DNA from 4 places in the Streptomyces sp. NPDC005808 genome. Region 1 is predicted to be linked to each of the others. Evidence: riboswitches for the same ligand, from Rfam matches in the RefSeq annotation. Region 1 holds a riboswitch; each other region holds the start of a gene.
What was found. A riboswitch is a leader RNA that binds a small molecule or an ion and turns the genes downstream of it on or off. The one in region 1 is predicted to bind cyclic di-AMP.
Positions count from the first base shown of each region.

Region 2: linked by a shared signal. The riboswitch ahead of ACFYPC_RS25310 (transglycosylase SLT domain-containing protein) and the one ahead of ACFYPC_RS15390 (transglycosylase family protein) in region 1 are both predicted to bind cyclic di-AMP.
Region 3: linked by a shared signal. The riboswitch ahead of ACFYPC_RS00445 (C40 family peptidase) and the one ahead of ACFYPC_RS15390 (transglycosylase family protein) in region 1 are both predicted to bind cyclic di-AMP.
Region 4: linked by a shared signal. The riboswitch ahead of ACFYPC_RS32855 (M23 family metallopeptidase) and the one ahead of ACFYPC_RS15390 (transglycosylase family protein) in region 1 are both predicted to bind cyclic di-AMP.

Region 1 covers NZ_JBIAIK010000006.1:89,097-93,790, forward strand. The annotation lists gene ACFYPC_RS15380 (septum formation initiator family protein) at 140-616, opposite strand; gene eno (phosphopyruvate hydratase) at 725-2,011, opposite strand; gene ACFYPC_RS15390 (transglycosylase family protein) at 2,451-3,161, opposite strand; cyclic di-AMP (ydaO/yuaA leader) riboswitch at 3,166-3,330, opposite strand; gene ACFYPC_RS15395 (transglycosylase family protein) at 3,526-4,413, opposite strand; gene ACFYPC_RS15400 (cytochrome P450) at 4,674-4,694, opposite strand, start outside.
Region 2 covers NZ_JBIAIK010000012.1:88,719-93,412, reverse strand. The annotation lists gene fahA (fumarylacetoacetase) at 1-437, opposite strand, end outside; gene ACFYPC_RS25320 (hypothetical protein) at 712-963, opposite strand; gene ACFYPC_RS25315 (HAD family hydrolase) at 962-1,768, shown strand; gene ACFYPC_RS25310 (transglycosylase SLT domain-containing protein) at 2,072-2,806, opposite strand; cyclic di-AMP (ydaO/yuaA leader) riboswitch at 2,811-2,961, opposite strand; gene ACFYPC_RS25305 (CocE/NonD family hydrolase) at 3,394-4,694, opposite strand, start outside.
Region 3 covers NZ_JBIAIK010000001.1:94,054-98,747, reverse strand. The annotation lists gene ACFYPC_RS00455 (ATP-dependent Clp protease proteolytic subunit) at 1-625, shown strand, start outside; gene ACFYPC_RS00450 (hypothetical protein) at 633-941, shown strand; cyclic di-AMP (ydaO/yuaA leader) riboswitch at 1,333-1,497, shown strand; gene ACFYPC_RS00445 (C40 family peptidase) at 1,501-1,974, shown strand; gene ACFYPC_RS00440 (ATP-binding protein) at 2,345-2,806, opposite strand; gene ACFYPC_RS00435 (helix-turn-helix domain-containing protein) at 3,019-3,876, shown strand; gene ACFYPC_RS00430 (DUF397 domain-containing protein) at 3,886-4,110, shown strand; gene ACFYPC_RS00425 (8-amino-7-oxononanoate synthase) at 4,174-4,694, opposite strand, start outside.
Region 4 covers NZ_JBIAIK010000020.1:74,391-79,084, reverse strand. The annotation lists gene ACFYPC_RS32870 (GNAT family N-acetyltransferase) at 1-834, opposite strand, end outside; gene ACFYPC_RS32865 (HPr family phosphocarrier protein) at 1,030-1,311, shown strand; gene ACFYPC_RS32860 (GntR family transcriptional regulator) at 1,461-2,156, opposite strand; gene ACFYPC_RS32855 (M23 family metallopeptidase) at 2,355-3,119, opposite strand; cyclic di-AMP (ydaO/yuaA leader) riboswitch at 3,132-3,292, opposite strand; gene ACFYPC_RS32850 (M16 family metallopeptidase) at 3,486-4,694, opposite strand, start outside.

The DNA of each region.
Region 1 (4,694 bases):
GGTCAAACGGGTCTGGCGGTCTCGCGGTCTGGCGGTCTGGCGGTCTGGCGGTCTGGCGGTCTGGCGGTCTGCCGATCCACTCAGTCGATCGGTCGCCCCGGTCCGTCCGCCGGCTCAGTCGGTCGATCGATCGGTTCGTTCACCGGTCGGCGGCGTCGGCCCTGTCCACGCCGTCCCACACGTTCGCGTACCAGGGACGGTCGGCCGCCCCCTGGTCGACGCGGGACTGCTTCGCGGCCTCCGGATCGATCACGATGTAGCCGGTCTCCCCCGGCATCACATAGTGCAGCCGATCCCGGATCTGCTGCTCCGCGTACGCGTCGTCCTGCCAGCGCGCCTTGAGGTCACGCAGTTGTTCGACCCGCGCGCGGGCCTGCTCCCGCTCCCGCACCAGGTCGGACATCTCGGCGCGCTGGGACACGTACTGCCTTATCGGGTACGCGAGGGCCACCACGAGGGAGCAGAGGACCAGGGCGAGCAGGGCCGCCCGGCCGGTGAGGCGGGAGCGGCGGGCCTGCCGTTTGGTCTGGGAGCGGTAGACCCGGGCCGCCGTCTGCTCGCCGAGCAGCTTCAGCCTGGTCGCGGTGGAGAACCGGTCCCGGTCCTTCACGGCCATGAGTCCCGCCTCCCCGATCCGTCCCTGCCTGCACGTGCGTACGTCCCCGCACACGGTACGGGACCGAGTACGGGGACGTACGTACGACGCTTCCTACGAAGCCCGGGCTCAGCCCTTGAAACGGGGGAACGCGCTGCGGCCGGCGTACACGGCGGCGTCGTCGAGGATCTCCTCGATGCGCAGCAGCTGGTTGTACTTGGCGACGCGGTCCGAGCGGGCCGGGGCGCCGGTCTTGATCTGACCGCAGTTCACCGCGACGGCGAGGTCGGCGATGGTGACGTCCTCGGTCTCGCCGGAGCGGTGGGACATCATGCACTTGAAGCCGTTGCGCTGCGCCATCTCGACGGCGTCCAGCGTCTCGGTCAGCGAGCCGATCTGGTTGACCTTGACGAGCAGGGCGTTCGCGGAGCCCTCCTCGATGCCGCGGGCCAGGCGCTCCGGGTTGGTGACGAAGAGGTCGTCGCCGACGATCTGGACCTTGTCGCCCAGCTTGTCGGTGATGACCTTCCAGCCGGCCCAGTCGTCCTCGTACAGCGGGTCCTCGATGGAGACCAGCGGGTACGCGGAGACGAGCTCCTCGTAGTACTCGGTCATCTCGGCGGCCGAGCGGGACTTGCCCTCGAACTCGTACTTGCCGTCCTTGTAGAACTCCGACGCGGCGACGTCGAGCGCGAGCCCGATCTGCTCGCCGGGGACGTAACCGGCCTGCTTGATGGCCTCGATGATGAGGTCGAGCGCGGCGCGGTTGGACTCCAGGTTCGGGGCGAAGCCGCCCTCGTCGCCGAGGCCGGTGGACAGGCCCTTGGTCTTCAGCACCTTCTTGAGGGTGTGGTAGACCTCGGCGCCCCAGCGCAGCGCCTCGGAGAAGGACTCCGCGCCGATCGGGGCGATCATGAACTCCTGGATGTCGACGTTCGAGTCGGCGTGCGACCCGCCGTTCAGGATGTTCATCATCGGAACGGGCAGCAGGTGCGCGTTCGGGCCGCCCAGGTACCGGAAGAGGGGCAGGTCGCTGGCCTCGGAGGCGGCGTGGGCGACGGCGAGGGAGACGCCGAGGATGGCGTTGGCGCCGAGCGAGCCCTTGTTGTCGGTGGCGTCCAGGTCGAACATCGCCTGGTCGATCAGGCGCTGCTCGGTGGCGTCGTAGCCGACGAGCTCCGGGCCGATCTGCTCGATGACGGCGAGGACGGCCTTCTCGACACCCTTGCCGCCGTAGCGGTTGGGGTCACCGTCGCGCAGCTCGATGGCTTCGAAGGCGCCGGTGGAGGCACCGGACGGGACGGCGGCACGACCGGTGCTGCCGTCATCGAGGCCGACCTCGACCTCGACGGTGGGGTTGCCTCGCGAGTCGAGGATTTCCCGGGCTACGACGACGTCGATGGACGGCACGAGCATCTCCTTCTGGGATGTGACGCGGGTACGCGGGACTGGCAGCCCCGCGGGATGAGCCTAACCGGCTCCGAGGGATCGGCCAGCCGGTCTACCCCCTCTTGGGCAGAACTGAGAGTAAATATTGTTCCCGAACGGAACAAAAAGGTGACGAAAGAGGGGCGGCGAGAGAGGGACTGCTGCCGGAAACGCAGAAAGCCCCGCCCCGGTGCGTACGGGGGAACACGCACCGGAGCGGGGAGCCCGTGGGGGACGGGGGTGACCCACACGAGGCCTTCAGTATGGAGACCACGTATAGGAGCGAGCTGTGGTTCAACTGCGAACCGGCTGTAAGCCGGCGAGCTGCGGTTCAAGCACGAACCAGCCGTAAGCCGGCGAGCTGCGGTTCAAGCACGAACCGGCTGTAAGTCGCCGGCCGACCGCCGTCGGCCGGCGACCCCGGCCGTCAGCTCAGGTGGAGCTGCTGACCCGGGTAGATGAAGTCCGCGTCGTCGACGATGTCCTTGTTCAGCTCGAACAGCTTCTGCCAGCCGCCCTTGACGTTCTTCGCCTCGGCGATCTCGCTGAGGGTGTCGTCCTTCTTCACCTTGTACTCGCCGTCGCCCTTCTCGACCGTCTTACCGGTCGGGGTCTCGACGGTCTCCTTCTTGGCGGTCTCACGCTCCGTGGAACGCGAGGCGCGCTGCTCGTCGGTCCCCGAGCTCGGCGTGCTCTGCGAGCTCGGCGTGCTCTGCGAGCTCGGCTGCGCAGGCGTGGTGCTGCCCGCGTCGTTCGCGGCGTTCGACAGGCCCGTGCCGCAGTTCGGCCAGGCACCCTTGCCCTGCGCGGCCAGAACCTTCTCGGCAACGGCTATCTGCTGGGACTTGGAGGCCTGGTCGGCGGTGGAGGCGTACGAGCCGCCGCCGTACGCGGACCAGGTGGAGGCGGAGAACTGCAGGCCGCCGTAGTACCCGTTGCCGGTGTTGATGGACCAGTTGCCACCGGACTCGCACTGGGCGACGGTGTCCCACTCGGAGGTGGTGGCGGCGGAGGCGGTGCCGGCCGCCATCAGCGGGGCGGCAACGGCGACTCCGGTCACCCCGGCGAGCGTGGCGAGACGGGTGACCCGATTGGAAACGGTCGGGCGACGGTGCTTGCCCTTGCACGAACGCAGCATGAAGTGATCCCCTCACCGACGCCTACGAGGTGAGCTGTCGGGTTCGGGCGGGTGAGTGCCCGGTCGCGCACGCTTCGGTGCACGGCTTCACCCCAAGCCACTCCCGGTCAACTACCGGGCGCGGCGCTTACCTTGGGTCCCCCGCTCCTGCCTACGGCGCTTGACGCGACGACTGTTCCCGTACGGCCGTTGGCAGGATTCGGCGTTGCGACCGTCGGGGCCCGCGGTGGCGAGCGGTCACGACCGTAGACAGGCGATCGGCGGAATATCAAAGACGATCAGGGGGTCTGAGATCCATCTCTCATTCTCGCCAAAGTGGACATTCCATGGCGAAACATGACGTGAACTCCCGCCGCTTTTCGCCCTATTCAGCACCAACTGCAAGGCTCTGACCGGGCAGGATGAGGTTCGCGTCAGCGCCGACCGTTTCCTTGTTCTCGGCGTACAGCTCGGTCCATCCGCCGTCGAGACCAAGGGCGTCGGCGATGGCCGAGAGACTGTCGCCGGCCTGAACGACGTACGAGCCGTCGACGACAGCGCGAGCCGCGTCGGAGTCACGTGAGGCATGCCGTCCCGAAGCGGCATCATCCGTACGGCCGTCGGTCGCGCCCTCGGCGGCGGTGTCACCGCGGTGACGCCCGGCGCCGGTCGCCTCATCTTCGGGCGCACTCGAAGACTCGTCGGCCGGAGTGGACTTATCCGATTCATCACCGTTCGTGGCACTTGAGTCCGTGCTCGTGTCCGCGCTCGTGTCCGGGCTCGCTGCCGCACTCGCCTCCGCGTCCGGAGTGTCGGACTTGGTGGAGCTTCCGGTGCCCTCGGTCGCGTCCGTGGAGGGCGAGGCGGTCGGAGAGGGGGTGGACGATGCGGACGGGTCCGCGGAACCGGACGCGCCGGACGACGAGTCGCCCGCCACGCCCGTGTCGACCTCCACCGAGGCGGAGTTTTTGCTGAGCCCGGAGAGGGGTCCGCAGGTGGGCCAGGCGACGAGTCCCCGGCCGTCCAGGATCTTCTCGGCGACGGCTATCTGCTGCGAGCGGCTGGCCTGGTCGGCGCTCGGGGCGTACTCAAGACCGCCGTAGTTCTCCCAGTCCCACTGGGTCACATGCAGGCCGCCGTAGTACCCGTCGCCGGTGTTCTCGCTCCAGGACTCACCCGTCTCGCACTCCGCGACGCGGTCCCAGGTGGTGGTGTCGGCCGCGCTCGCACTCGTGGCACCGAGCAACGGGATCGCGATGGCCGATCCGGTCACTCCTGCCGCGACAATGAGAGCCGGGGCCTGACGGGGGCGACGATGACGGCCGTTCCCGGTGAGCATGCGGAAGCCCTTTCATGTGACAGCAGGTGACTACAGCGACATGCGGCGACGTCAGCCGACGTCTGCGACGCATGATCCGCGCTGTTCGTTGAACGTATCCGCACTCGAACGCTTGTCACAAGTCGATGCAGCGTAGATCACGTGAAGATCACAATGTTGATTGATCGTCAGCTTTTCGCGAACCCCGAAGTCCCTCAAGCCCGCCCGGCGGACAA
Region 2 (4,694 bases), on a different contig from region 1:
TCGGCTGCGTCGGGGCGGAAGATCTGGCCGACGTTCCGGGTGTGGTTCTCGGAGGCGTAGAAGTCGACGTAGTCCGCGACCTCGAAGGGGAGGTGCAGGGTCACCCCGGAGAGGGGGTGGAGGTGGGGTTCGAGGGTCTCGCGGTGAGCCGGGACCGTCACCCATGCGGTGAGGGCGCGGCGGACGTCGGACCAGGCGGTGCGGCCGGCTGAGAGGAGGGGGTTCAGGGTCGGTCGGGCGAGCAGCTCCGCGTACGGGGAGCCGAGTGCCCGGGCAGCCGCGCCCGCGTCGAGTACGTGGTCGCCGAGGCGGACACCGACGGTTCGATCGGTGGCGGTGGCCGGGCCGTTCGGGGGCGGGTCGTTCAGGGAGAACACCCCGTACGGCAGGTTGTGCGGGCCGAAGGGATCGCTCTCTGGGACATCGAAGGGGGGCATCGGGGGTGCCTCGCTCTCGTGGCTTGCGGGGTACGTACGCGATATGCAGAACATGCAGAACATGCGGGTCATGTAAGACATGCAGGGTATGCAGGACATGCGGGAGATCTGGTGGCAGGTGGAGTTTGTGGAACGCGTGGTCTGCGTGATCCGTGGCGTCCACGGGTTCCAGGTGTTCTGTTTGGGCGCGGCACACGTTACGGGGGGTGAACTTGATCCGACAGCGGGCTGGCGGGTTCGTAATGCCCCATAAGTCTCTTTCGAGGGTGTCCAGTTACGCTGTCCATGGCGCTCCCGGGGGCGGCCGTCTGGCCTCGTACGGCCGGCGCTGTTCGCCGAACTCGCACAGCGCGTCGCCGGACAGGTTGTGGCCACGGTAGGCGTCGTAGATGCCCAGGAGGCGGTTGCCGTACCGCTCGTGGCGCTCGTAGTCCCCGTGCGGTGAACGGCGTTGCTGACGGGATACCGGACGTCGTCCGGTTCGCGCCGGGCCGATGTGTCGTTCGATCCGTATTCTTCGGATCATGGCCGCTCCGACTGCATATTCACTTATCGCCACCGATCTGGACGGAACGCTGCTGCGCGGCGACGACACGCTCTCCGACCGGTCGCGGGCCGCGTTGGCGAAGGCCATGGCAGCAGGTGCCCGGCATCTGGTGGTGACGGGGCGGCCCGCGCCGAGGGTGCGACCGCTGCTCGATGAACTCGGCGGTCAGGGGCTGGCGGTGTGTGGGCAGGGGGCACAGTTGTACGACGCGGGGGCGGACCGTCTGCTGTGGTCGGTGGCCCTGGACAGGGAGCTGGCCGAGACGGCGCTCGGCAAGATCGAGGCGGAGGTCGGGCAGGTCTACGCGGCCGTGGACCAGGACGGTGTGGACGGACTCACGCTCACCGAGCCGGGGTATGTGATGCCGCACCCGACCCTCCCGGCGGTGCGGGTGCGGCGGCGCGACGACCTGTGGGCGGAACCGATCAGCAAGGTGTTGCTCCGTCACCCGTTCCTGTCGGACGACGAGTTGGCGATGACGGCGCGGGCGGTGGCTGGTTCGCTGGCGACCGTCACCATGTCGGGGCCGGGGACCGTCGAACTCCAGCCATGTGGCGTGACCAAGGCGACGGGTCTGGCCCTTGCCGCCCGTCACCTCGGTCTCACCGCCTCCGCCACGATCGCTTTCGGCGACATGCCCAACGACATCCCCATGTTCGACTGGGCCGGGCGGGGCGTGGCCATGGCCAATGCCCATCCGGAGCTGAAGGCGGTGGCGGATGAGGTGACGCTGTCGAACGAGGAGGACGGGATCGCGGTGGTCCTCGAGCGACTTTTCAGCTAGCGGCCCTTAGGAATCCGGCCCGGCCATCCGGCCCGGCCATCCGGCCCGGCCATCCGGCCTGGGTTTCCGCGCCCGGCCCTCCCGCCCGGGTTTCCCGCCTGGGTTTCCGCGCCCGGCCATTCGGTCTGAGCGCTCGACATGGGAATCCGGCGTGGTTGTCCCGTCTGAGCACTCGACGTGGGAATCCGGCGTGGGGGTTGCCGGTTGCGGCGCCGGGGGGCGGCGCGGGTGGGTCTGCCCCGGGCGAGCCCGCTTGCCCGGGGCAGACCCCATCACAGTCGTACGTACGTCTGAACTGCCCTGTCAGTAGGGTCCGTTGACGTTGTCGATCGAGCCGTACTTGTCCGCGGCGTAGTTGCAGGCCGCCGTGATGTTCGCGACCGGGTCGTAGGGGTCCATCGAGGTGCCGGCCACGTGGTAGGCGGCGAAGGTCGGGTCGATGACCTGGAGAAGACCCTTGGAGGGGGTGCCTGCGGCGGCGTTGGAGTCCCAGTTGTTGATGGCGGCGGGGTTGCCCGCGGACTCGCGCATGATGTTGCGGTAGATGCCGTCGTAGGTACCCGGGATCCCGGACTCGGCCATGACGGCCAGGGACTCCTTGATCCAGCCGTCGAGATCGTTGCTGTAGGTCGCAGGAGTAGCCGCGGACTTGGCGGTCGAGGCGGTCGACGCCCCGGACTTCGTACCCACGGTCAGGGTGGTGCCCGGGCGGAGCAGCGCCGGGTCGGAGCCGATGACCGCGGCGTTGGCCTTGTAGAGCGCCTGCCAGCCGGCGTCCGTGGTGTGTTCCCGCGCGATCTTGGACAGGGTGTCGCCCGCGACGACCTTGTACGTGACGAGCTTGACGTCGGGGACGGCGGCCGGAGCGGCCTTCGTCGCGGCGGTTGCCTGAGCCGGAACACTGGTCGCGGTAGCGGCGTGCGCGCCGGTCGCGCTCACCAGGGGAAGTGCGAGCGCGGCTCCGCCCGTTCCGGCGGCGACCATGCCGCGGGTGAGGTGGCTGGTCCTGGGGCGGCGGTGCTTGCCTCGTGCGGGCATGGCGAATTCCTCTCCGGCGCCTGCGAGGTGAGCTGTCGGGTTCGGGCGGGAGCTGCCCGGCCGCGTGGTGGGTGCGGCTTCACCCCTAGCCGTTCCGGTGTCCGGATCGGCGGCTTACCTGGGTCCCCCGCTCCTGCCGTGAGCGTCTGGATGGGTGGGGTTCCGGGCGGCGGCAGGATTCGGCGTTCCGCCTGGAACGACGTGAACGTATGCGAGAGCACATGTCTGGAACAAGGCCCGATTTGGCGGTGTAGATCGCTTTCGCCTGCGCACAGAACAGGGGGAATCGTCCGATTGTGCCCGGAATAAGAAACTCAACTTGGCTTTCGCGAATGGGTAATTGCGAGGCCTTGCGGGGCGGGCCGGGGTGTCGATCTTGTCCGGACGTGACCCATTTCACGCGACCAAGCATGAACAAAGCGGCACCGAAGTCAATCAGGGTCAATACGGGCAACTCGCGGTGGTGGCCGCTGCCCTGCTGCCGACCGGTCTCCCCGGCCGACCGGTCCCCCTGCCGACCGGTCCCCCCGGCCAACCGGTCCCCCTGTCGACCGGCCCCCGCTGCCGGCGGAGGACTCCGCCGCCGCCTACCCCGCCGTCCGCGGGATCCTCTTCTCCCAAGTCCGGTGGAAGACCACCTCGTCCCCGTCCCGGCAGATCACCTCGTTCGAGGTGATGAAGTCATCGGCGTCGCAGGAGATTTCGGAAGTCGCCCGGACCCGCGCGTCCCACGGCAGGTCCGGGCGATGCAGACGGATCGACCATGTCGAGCGGGTGCGGGCCGACAGCGGATCCGACTCGTTGATCGTGTACGTCTCCACCGCGTCCTCCGTGAATTCGAGTCCGTCGGGATAGAGGCGGGTACCGCCGTAGCGGGGGTCGACTTCGAGGCGCCACTCGCCCTTGGCCACGTCGCGCACGACAAGGCGTTCGGGGCGGGGTTCGTCCAAAGTCGCCGGCACGACCACTCCCAGGGGTTCGGACTCCTCCGGCTCCTCGAAGGAGATCGGGAACGCCGACTGCCTTGCCCGTAGTGGAAGTTCGAGGGTGCTGCCCGCCGGGTCCAGGGTGAAGCCCGCCTCCGAGCCCGGCTGGGGCCAGATCCAGGGCCAGTAGGCGGAGGAGATCGCGAGACGGATCCGGTGACCGGGCGGGAACGCGTAACCGATGCCGTTCAGTTCGAGAACCACGTCCTCCGTGGAGCCCGGTTTCCAGGGGACCGTCTGGTGACGGCCATGGCGCGCCGACAGATTCAGTACCCCCCGGGTGACGAGCGTGGAGGAGCCGTCGGGCGCCACGTCGCAGAGCCGGGCGATCACCTGGCCGCGCCCGACCTCCGAAGTCAGCCGCAAGCGCACCTTCGGACGGCCCAACACCCATGTCTCGTGGGGTACTTCGAAGTCGAAGCACGCTGACCGCCCGTCCTCCTCCCGCTGGTCCGGCGGCAGATCCGCGTCGTTCCCGAAGGGGAAGAACCGACCCGCGTCGACGCCTGTGTGCTGCGGCGAGCGGATCAGCAGCGATGTGCCCGGGAGGCCGTACGAGACCGGTGTCACGGAGGGGGACGGCCAGGCCTCGTCGCCCACCCAGCGGCCCGGCAACGTGTCGTACACCGTTGCCGGGCGGTGCGAGTCCATGACGTACGAGCGCAGGAGCGGTTCCGCCATCACGCCGGTGTCCCCGTCGCGCAGCCAGTGGTCCCACCAGCGCAGGGTCTCCTGGAGGAAGCCGATCGCGGGGCCGGGGGGCAGGCCCCTGTCGGGGTACTGGTGCGACCAGGGGCCGATCAGGCCCCGTACGCGATCCGGTGGCAGATTCTCGACCAGCCGCAACACCGTGTCCCGGTACGGGTCGTGCCAGCCGCCCACCGCCAGGACAGCGGCCTGGA
Region 3 (4,694 bases), on a different contig from region 1:
GTCCGCCCGCTATGTCCTGCCCGAGTTCACCGAACGCACGAGTTCGGGGCAACGAACCCTGGACCCTTACTCGAAGTTGTTCGAGGAGCGGATCGTGTTCCTCGGGACGCCGATCGACGACACCTCGGCGAACGACGTCATGGCGCAGTTCATGCACTTGGAGCACGTGGAGCCGGACCGGGACATCTCGCTGTACATCAACTCCCCCGGCGGCTCGTTCAGCGCGATGACCGCCATCTACGACACGATGCGGTTCGTGACCTGTGACGTGGAGACCATCTGCCTCGGGCAGGCCGCGTCGGCAGCGGCCGTGCTGCTGGCCGGCGGTACGGCGGGAAAGCGGTTCGCGCTGCCGGGTGCGCGTGTGCTGATCCACCAGCCGTCGTTTCCCGAGCCGATCCAGGGGCAGGCTTCTGATCTGGCCATCCGGGCCGAGGAGTTGACGCGTACTCGGAGGATGCTGGAGGAGATGCTCGTGCGGCACACAGGTCAGAGTCCGGAGCGGGTCGCCGCGGACATCGAACGGGACAAGATTCTGGACGCGCCGGCGGCGCTCGCGTACGGGCTGATCGACGGGGTCATCCCGAGCCGCAAGGCTCCTCGGCCCACACCCGGCGCGAGGTGAGCGGCCGATGCTCCCACCCGAACTGCCGCCGCTGCCCGCACTGACGCGCGCGGAAGCGGAGTTGATAGACCGTTACCTGGACGTGGTCGACCTGCTCGGCCGCATCAACCCGGCCCGCCCCGGGGACACCTACCGAGGGCTGAGGGCCGCTCAGGCTCTGGTGGCCAAGGCGACGGCGCTGCGGGACGCCCTCGCGCTGATGCACCAGCGTGGCGAGAGCGAGGTGCACGCCCCGACCCTGGCACAGGCGCTGCGCGTCCTGGACGGCGAACGGCGGGCGGCCCGCGTCACCCTGCCACCCCGTGCCGAAAGTTGACGCAGTCACACCGTGCGGCTGACGCATAGGCACCCCGGGCCGCCGCACACGTCGATCCGCGAGGCGTCCGGCCCGGGCTTCAAACGGCCCGGATGGTGTACCCCCGATCGGCGTAGACGCGGGTCCTTTCAACGGCGCGGAGAAGTTGCGCAACGCGCGTAGCGCGGATGCGGACTTGAGCCCTCCGTCGCTGGTACGGGCGTCGTCGGCCTTCTGGACACTCGCTCGAACGGCAGAGTGTCCACCCGAACGGGTGAGTGGTGAGTAAGCCCACAAACTGCCGATTCCGCTCGGACTTTCCGACATCTATGCGTGAAGATCCCTTGCGACGACAAGCCCCCGCCGCAGCGGCGGGGCGGTCCGGGCGGACGCCGAGTCCTGCCGCCGCCCGGATGACCGGTCGACAGATGTGCATCGGCAGGAGTGGAGGACCCAGCACGACGGTCCGCCGGAGACATCCGGGCGGTCCTTGGGGTGAAGCCGCACCACGCGGCCGGGCTACTTCGCCAGCCCGAATCCGACAGGTCATCCTTCACAGGCGGTTGACGAAGGGTTGCGCATGACTGCGCTCAATCACGTCCCGTCGCTGTGGACAAGGGCCGGTACGGCCTCGGCCCTCACCATCGCCGCCGTGGGCGGCAGCCTCGTGGTCCCGGGCGTCGCATCCGACGCTCAGGCGGCCACTACGGCGACGAAGGCACTCCAGGTCGCGGCTTCCAAGAAGGGCTCCCCGTACAAGTACGGCGCCGCTGGGCCACGCCGCTTCGACTGCTCCGGGCTCACGCTCTACTCGTACAAGAAGGCAGGCAAGAAGCTGCCTCGTACGGCCGCGGCGCAGTACAACAAGACCCACCATGTCTCCGCCTCGAAGCGCAAGGCCGGAGACCTGGTGTTCTTCCACTCGGGCCGGAGCGTGTATCACGTCGGCATCTACGCCGGGAAGGGAAAGATCTGGCACTCCCCGAAGTCGGGTGAGGTCGTAAAGCTCCAGAAGATCTGGACGAAGAGCGTCTGGTACGGACGGGTCAGCTGACCCGTCCGTGGGGGTGACGGCCCACGCCGCCACCCCCACGGGACGCGAAACCTGGCTTGAACGGGGACGAACCGGTGAGTCGTCCACCCATGGCCGCCGCCCTCTTCACGCGCCCGCCGCCGTGCGCCGAGCGCTGTTCCAGCAGAACGCCGAACCCGCCATCGACCGGGTCTCCTCCTGGCCCACCCACCCCGGCCTGTATGTGCAGATGCCCGCGTTCAGCGGATCGGTGCTCCTCGTCCGCCGCGGAGGATCGCGGACGATCGCAGACGATCGCGGAAAGTCGCGGAAAGTCGCGGAAGAGGATCAGACCCAGCCGCGTGAGCGCGTGCCGCTGCCTTCTCTGTCTCCGTGGTCCTCTCCATGGTCCTCAGGGCTCCTGCGGCCCCCCCGCCGTCACCACCGGCTCGGCCGGCGCCGTCCAGGGCAGTTCGATGGCGATGGTCTTGCCGCCTTCACGGGTGGGCCGGACGGTGAGTCTGCCGCCGCACTCGGCGGTCAGCCAGCGGATGATCACCATGCCGCGCCCGTTGTCCTGCTGGACGGCGGCGGGCAGCCGTTTGGGGAACCGTGGGTGACTGTCGGTGACGCCGAGGCGCAGGTGTTCGTCCCGGTCGAGGCGGACGTCCACTCTGAAGGTGGGCGACTGCCCGAAAGTGTGCTGGACGGCGTTGGTGGCTAGTTCGGACACGATCAGGCGTACGGTGTCGGCGACTTCGGAGTCACTCGGCAGACCCCATTCCGCCAGCACTTCGGCGACGAATCTCCGGGCAGCGGAGACCGAGGCTGGATCGCTCGGCAGAGTGACGGATGCTTCCTGGTGGTCTGCCATGGCGCGGTCGTCCCTTTCCCACGGGACCGGGGTCCGACACGGAGCGGATGGTTCGAGTACGGTCCCGGACTGGTGCTTCGCGCCAGACTGCCATTACCAGGCCCGTCACGGGTGCGATCCACGGAGATATGCATATATCTGTCGCTCGAAGCGGTGAACTCTGCGACGGAGGACCGTATTTGGGCGGCTCGGAAGGAGTAAGGAGTACGGCCATGCAGAACGGTCCCGCAGTACGCCGCCGTAAGCTCGGTGCCGAACTGCGCTCCCTGCGCGTCGGCGCGGGTCTCACCAGCGGCGAGGTGGCCCGCCTCCTGGGGTGGCACCAGTCGAAGGTGAGCCGGATCGAGACGGGCACCAGCGGTGTCAAACCCCCCGACGTGGAACGGCTCCTGGACGCGTACGCCGTCGAGGAACCCGAGTTACGGGATCTCCTGGTCGCACTGGCGGGCGCGGAGGGTGACGGACGGCACCACTGGTGGCATGCCTACCGGGGTGTCCTGCCGCCGGCGTACCGCGACTTCATCAGTCTGGAGTCCCAGGCCAGCGAAATGCGCACACTGGAGACGTGCGTGGTGCCGGGGTTGCTGCAGACGCCCGAGTACGCCCGTGCGGTGACGCAGGCCGCCGTAGGGGGACTTGAGGACGGCAAGCTCGACACGCTCGTCGAGGTGCGCCTGGCCCGGCAGGACGTGCTGCGTTCGAATCCGCCGCTGAAACTGAGCGCCGTCCTGGACGAGGCGGTCCTACGACGGGACGTCGGCGGTCCGGAAGTCATGGCACGCCAGCTGCACCGGCTGCGGGAGGCCGCCACCCTGCCCCAAGTGCGGCTTCAGGTTCTCCCGTTCGCCGCCGGGGCTCATATCGGAGTCACAGGACCTTTCGTTATCTTCTCATTTCCGAACACATCTGATCTGGATGTGGTTGTTCTAGACCACTTGACGAGTAGCCTCTATCTCGAACGGAAAGAAGACCTAGAGGCCTACAGCGAGGCCTTCAACGCTCTTCAGATCCAAGCCCTTTCGCCCGAGGACTCATTGGATTACATCGCCGTGATAGGTGACGGCGCGTAAGGAGGCACCATGTCTGCACTGCCTCGGTACGTACCTTCCAGTACTTCGCTGCACGACGTGCGCTGGCTGCGCAGCAGCCGAAGTACGGGGATGAACAACTGCGTCGAGACGGCCCGGCCGGGCCCAGGAATCTGGTCCGGACTCGTGGCCGTCCGCGATTCCAAGAACACGGCAGGTCCCGCCCTGCTGTTCACCCCCGCCACCTGGGAGGGATTCATCGCCGGACTGAGCTGAGCATCGTCGCCCTGGGCTGAGCATCACCGCCACGGGATGAGCGTCATCGAAGAGGACCGAGCATCATCGGGTTGAGCCGATCACCCGTACCGCGTGCTCGATCTGTGCGTCGGTGAGGTCCGCGCGTGCGGTCAGCCTCAGCCGGGAGATGCCGTCGGGCACGGACGGTGGGCGGAAGCAGCCGACAGCGAGTCCCGCCTCGCGGCAGTCGGCGGCCCACCGTACGGCCCGTTCGGGGGACGGCGCACGCACGGAGACGACGGCGGCGTCGGGTCGTACCGCTTCCAGGCCTTCGGCCGTCAGGCCGCTGTGGAGCGCCGTCGCGACCGTGCGGGCTCGTGCCGCACGCTCCGGCTCGCGGCGCAGCAGTCGCAGCGCCGCGAGGGCCGCGCCCGCCGCCGCGGGCGCGAGACCGGTGTCGAAGATGAAGGTGCGCGCCGCGTTGACCAGGTGGTCGATCACCGGTGCGGGGCCGAGGACGGCGCCGCCCTGGCTGCCCAGCGACTTGGACAGCGTGACCGTCACGACGACGTCCGGGGCGCCCGCCAGGCCCGCCGCCTGGGGAGCGCCCCGGCCGCCGTCGC
Region 4 (4,694 bases), on a different contig from region 1:
GGCGACGACCGCGAGGTCGACGGGCTCGGCGATGTCGACGATGGAGCCGTACGCGGGCACGCCGTCGATCTCGCCTTCCTCCACTGCCCTGTTCACGGCGTACAGCCGTCCTGTGAAGCCCGCGGCGCGGAGGTTGGTCAGGACGCTGCGGCCCACGCCGCCGGGCATGCGGCCGGCGCCGATGACGGCGACCGAGCCGGGCGCGAGCAGCCGGTGCACGGACCTGGCCTCGGCGCGCTGCTCCCGCGCGCGCTGCACGGCGAGCGACCGGTCGGTGGGTTCGAGGTCGAACTCCAGGCGTACGACGCCGTCCTCGAAGTGCCGCTTCTGCTGGTACCCGGCGTCCGTGAACACTTTGATCATCTTGTTGTTGGCCGGGAGCACCTCCGCGGCGAACCGCCGGATGCCCCGCTCGCGGGCCACGGCGGCAATGTGTTCGAGGAGGGCGGAGGCGACGCCGCGTCCCTGGTGGGCGTCCTGGACGAGGAAGGCGACCTCGGCCTCGTCGGCGGGAGCGGAGGCCGGCCGGCCGTCGGCGTTGATCCGGTCGTAGCGGACGGTGGCGATGAAATCGCCGCCCACCGTGGCCGCGAGTCCTACCCGGTCCACGAAGTCGTGGTGGGTGAAGCGGCGGACGTCCTTTGCGGACAGACGCGGATACGGCGCGAAGAAGCGGTAGTACTTCGACTCGTCGGAGACCTGCTCGTAGAAGCTGACCAGGCGCTCGGCGTCGTCGACGGTGATGGGTCGGATCCGTGCGGTCCCGCCGTCGCGCAGCACCACGTCCGCCTCCCAGTGGGAGGGGTACTCGTGCCGGTCCGACGAGGTCTGCATGCGCCCCAGAGTACGGCTCGCGTACGACAACGGCGCGAGGCAGTCTTGGGGGAACCGAAGCCGGATCCAGGCCGGGATCCGGCGCCGGATCCGGGACGGGAGCAAGGGTTTGTCACCCTCTGACCCGCTCCCGGCATGCTTCACCATATGGAACACTGGTCTAGACAACCTGAGCCACCTGAAGGGCAGCATCACATGGCTGAGCGCCACGTCAACGTCGGCTGGGCCGAGGGCCTCCACGCCCGCCCCGCCTCCATCTTCGTCCGGGCCGTCACGGCCTCCGGCGTCCCCGTGACGATCGCCAAGGCGGACGGGAACCCGGCCAACGCGGCCTCCATGCTCGCGGTCCTCGGCCTGGGCGCCCAGGGGGGCGAGGAGATCGTGCTCGCCTCCGACGCCGAGGGCGCGGACGCCGCGCTCGACCGTCTGGCCAAGCTGGTCTCCGAGGGACTCGAGGAGCTTCCCGAGACCGTCTGAGGGTGAGTGGCGCTCGATGGCGCTTTTCATCACTCCAAAACACCCGCAAGGGCCCGCCCGAATTATCGGGTGGGCCCTTCGCATTTCCATTGTGCGGGCAGCATGAATAATCTCCCGCGAATTACTTCTCTTTGTATACGGCGCTCTTGTTAATGCCGCAGGCCTGTCATGTTTACGGGATGTTGCGAAGTCCTCACGCGGTCCGGGCGATCGGCTCCGCCGGGAAAGCGGAGGCGGTGTGCGGCCGTCGCTCGTTCGGTGTGCAGGGCGGTGACCGCCCGCGCCCGCTCGCTGTCTCCGCGCGCGACGGCGTCCACGATCCCGCCGTGCTCCGCCCAGGACTCCGCCGGGTTGGCCGGCGCCTCGACCGTGTACATCCAGGCGATCTTGTGCCGCAGCTGGGCCAGCGTGGAGGTCAGCGCGGGGCTGCCGGAGGCCTGCGCGAGGGTCTCGTGGAACCAGCCGCCCAGCGAGCGCAGATCCTCGCTGTTGCCCCTCCGTGCCCGCTCCTGACCGAGCCTGACCAGGCCTCGGAGCACCTTGAGGTGCGCCTCGGTACGGCGTTGCGCGGCCCGTGCGGCGCCCAGCGGCTCCAGCAGCATGCGCATCTCCAGGAGGTCCGCGGCCTCCTGCTCGGTCGGCTCCGCGACACACGCGCCCGCGTGCCGCCGGGTGACCACGAAGCCCTCGGCCTCCAGCGTGCGCAGAGCCTCGCGGACGGGGACGCGCGAGACGCCGTAGCGGCGCGCCAGCAGTTCCTCGGTGAGCCGGCTGCCACGTTCGTAGACACCCGCGACGATGTCGTCGCGGATCGCTGTGCATACCGAGTGCGCAGGAACACGCATACCGGACCTCCGCTTTAATCCCCGTGAAACGCCGTCGATTGGCGCTTGTTCAGTGACTCTATTGCAGAGACTCGGAATTTCCGACGGGGGACCGGAATCCATGGATATTTTTTGGACAGCCGGTCTTCCGAAACGGTTCGAAACGACAAGGCCCCGGCTCCGTCGAGCCGAGACCTTGTGAAGTACGTGGGCGAGAGGTCAGACGTTCACACCGTGCGAGCGAAGGTAGGCGACGGGGTCGATGTCCGAGCCGTACTCGGCTGTTGTGCGGGCCTCGAAGTGGAGGTGCGGCCCGGTGGTGTTGCCGGTGGCCCCGGAGAGGCCTATCTGCTGCCCCGGGGTGACCGTCTGGCCCACGGAGACACCGATGGACGACAGGTGGCCGTACATCGTGTAGGTGCCGTCGTTCATCTTGAGGACGATCTGGTTGCCGTAGGCGCCGCCCCAGCCGGCCGTGACGACCGTTCCGGAGCCGACCGCGTGGACCGAGGTCCCGGACGCGGCGTGGAAGTCGACGCCGGTGTGGCTGCCGGACGACCAGAGGCTGCCGCCGGTCTGGTAGCCGGTGGAGATGTACGAGCCGGTGATCGGCACGACGAAGGTGTTGAGTCGCTTGCGCTCGGCCGCACGGGCGGCGCGCTCCTTGGCCTCGCGCTCCTCCTTGGCCTTCGCGGCGGCCTTCTTCTTGGCGGCCGCCACGGCCTTCTTCTGTGCGGCGGCCTCGTCGGCGGCCTGCTGCTGGGCGGCGGCCTGCGCGTCGATCTGGTCGGCGATCGTGTCGCCGATCTCGACGGCCTGGGTCAGGCCTGTCTGCTCGACGGAGTTGTCCGCGGCGAGTGCCGGGGCAGCGAGGGTGCCGAGGACACCGGTCGTGGTGAGCGCCGCGACGCCGATGGCGTTCGTGGTCGTGCGCTTCACGCGGCTCGGGCGACGATGCCTGCCTGTGCCACAGGTGAACGCCATGTAGGGGCTGATCCTTTCCTTCCCTCTCGCCTACCGGGTTAGCTGACGGGTTCGGAGCAGGAAGGTCTCCTACGGACAGCCTCCGGAGAGGGCGTCCGATTCACCCCAGGGACTGCGTGTGGGTCCCCGGCTCCCCTGGCTCGCGCCGTACGGGGACTAAGCGATGGCTGTCCGGTGCCGCGGGTGCGGCGCACTGACTGACGAACAGCCGGACCGACGCTAAACGGGACATCTTTCAATCAACAAACGGATCACGCCTTTTGTAGCGCATGCCACAGGGCAGACAGGCAACCTCCCTATCAATACGGACAAATGGGGGCCCAGGAGACTCGATGGTCTCCTGGGCCCCCATGAGGAGCTGCTGTCCTACTCCGCCGGAACGACGCTCACTTCACCGATTCCGAGAGCCTTGACGGGCTCCTCGATCTGCGCGGCGTCGCCCACCAGGACGGTCACCAGACGGTCCACCGGGAAGGCGCTCACGGCGGCCGCGGTGGCCTCCACCGTGCCGGTCGCGGCGAGCTGCCGGTACAACGTCGCCTGGTAGTCGTCCGGCAGGTGCTGCTCGACCTGGTCGGCCAGCGTGCCCGCGACGGCCGCCGCCGTCTCGAACTTGAGGGGCGCCACCCCCACCAGGTTCTGTACGGCGACATCGCGCTCGGCGTCCGTCAGGCCCTCTGCGGCCAGGGTCCGCAGCACCTTCCAGAGGTCGTCGAGCGCCGGGCCGGTGTTCGGGGTGTCCACGGAGCCGCTGATGGCGAGCATCGCGATGCCCGTACCGTCCGGCGCTGAGCGCAGCACCTGGCCGAACGCCCGCACACCGTAGGTGTAACCCTTTTCCTCGCGCAGGACGCGGTCCAGGCGCGAGGTGAGGGTGCCGCCGAGGCAGTACGTGCCGAGCACCTGGGCGGGCCACACGCGGTCGTGCCGGTCGGCGCCGACACGGCCGATGAGCAACTGCGTCTGGACGGCGCCCGGGCGGTCCACGATGACGACCCGGCCGGTGTCGTCGGCAGTCACAGGCGGCACCGGGAGCGGATCGGCGGACGAGCCGGTCCACGCGCCGAGCGTGTCGGCGAGCAGCGCGTCGAGGTCGACTCCGGTGAGGTCGCCGACGATCACCGCGGTGGCCGTGGCGGGGCGTACGTGCTTCTCGTAGAAGGCGCGTACGGCCACCGAGTCGATTCCCGTGACCGTCTCCTCGGTGCCCTGCCTCGGGCGCGACATGCGCGATGTGGCCGGGAACAGCTCCTTGGAGAGCTCCTTCGCGGCGCGGCGGGCCGGGTTGGCGGTCTCGTGCGGGATCTCGTCCAGCCGGTTGCGCACCAGCCGCTCGACCTCGCTGTCCGCGAACGCCGGTGCCCTCAGGGCGTCGGCGAGCAGATCGAGGGCCTTGGGGAGGCGCGATACGGGGACTTCGAGCGACAGGCGTACGCCGGGGTGGTCGGCGTACGCGTCGAGCGTGGCGCCGCAGCGCTCCAGTTCGGCGGCGAACTCCTCGGCGGAGAGCTTGTCGGTGCCTTCGGAGAAGGCCCGCGCCATGATCGTGGCGATACCGTCGAGGCCCGCGGGCTC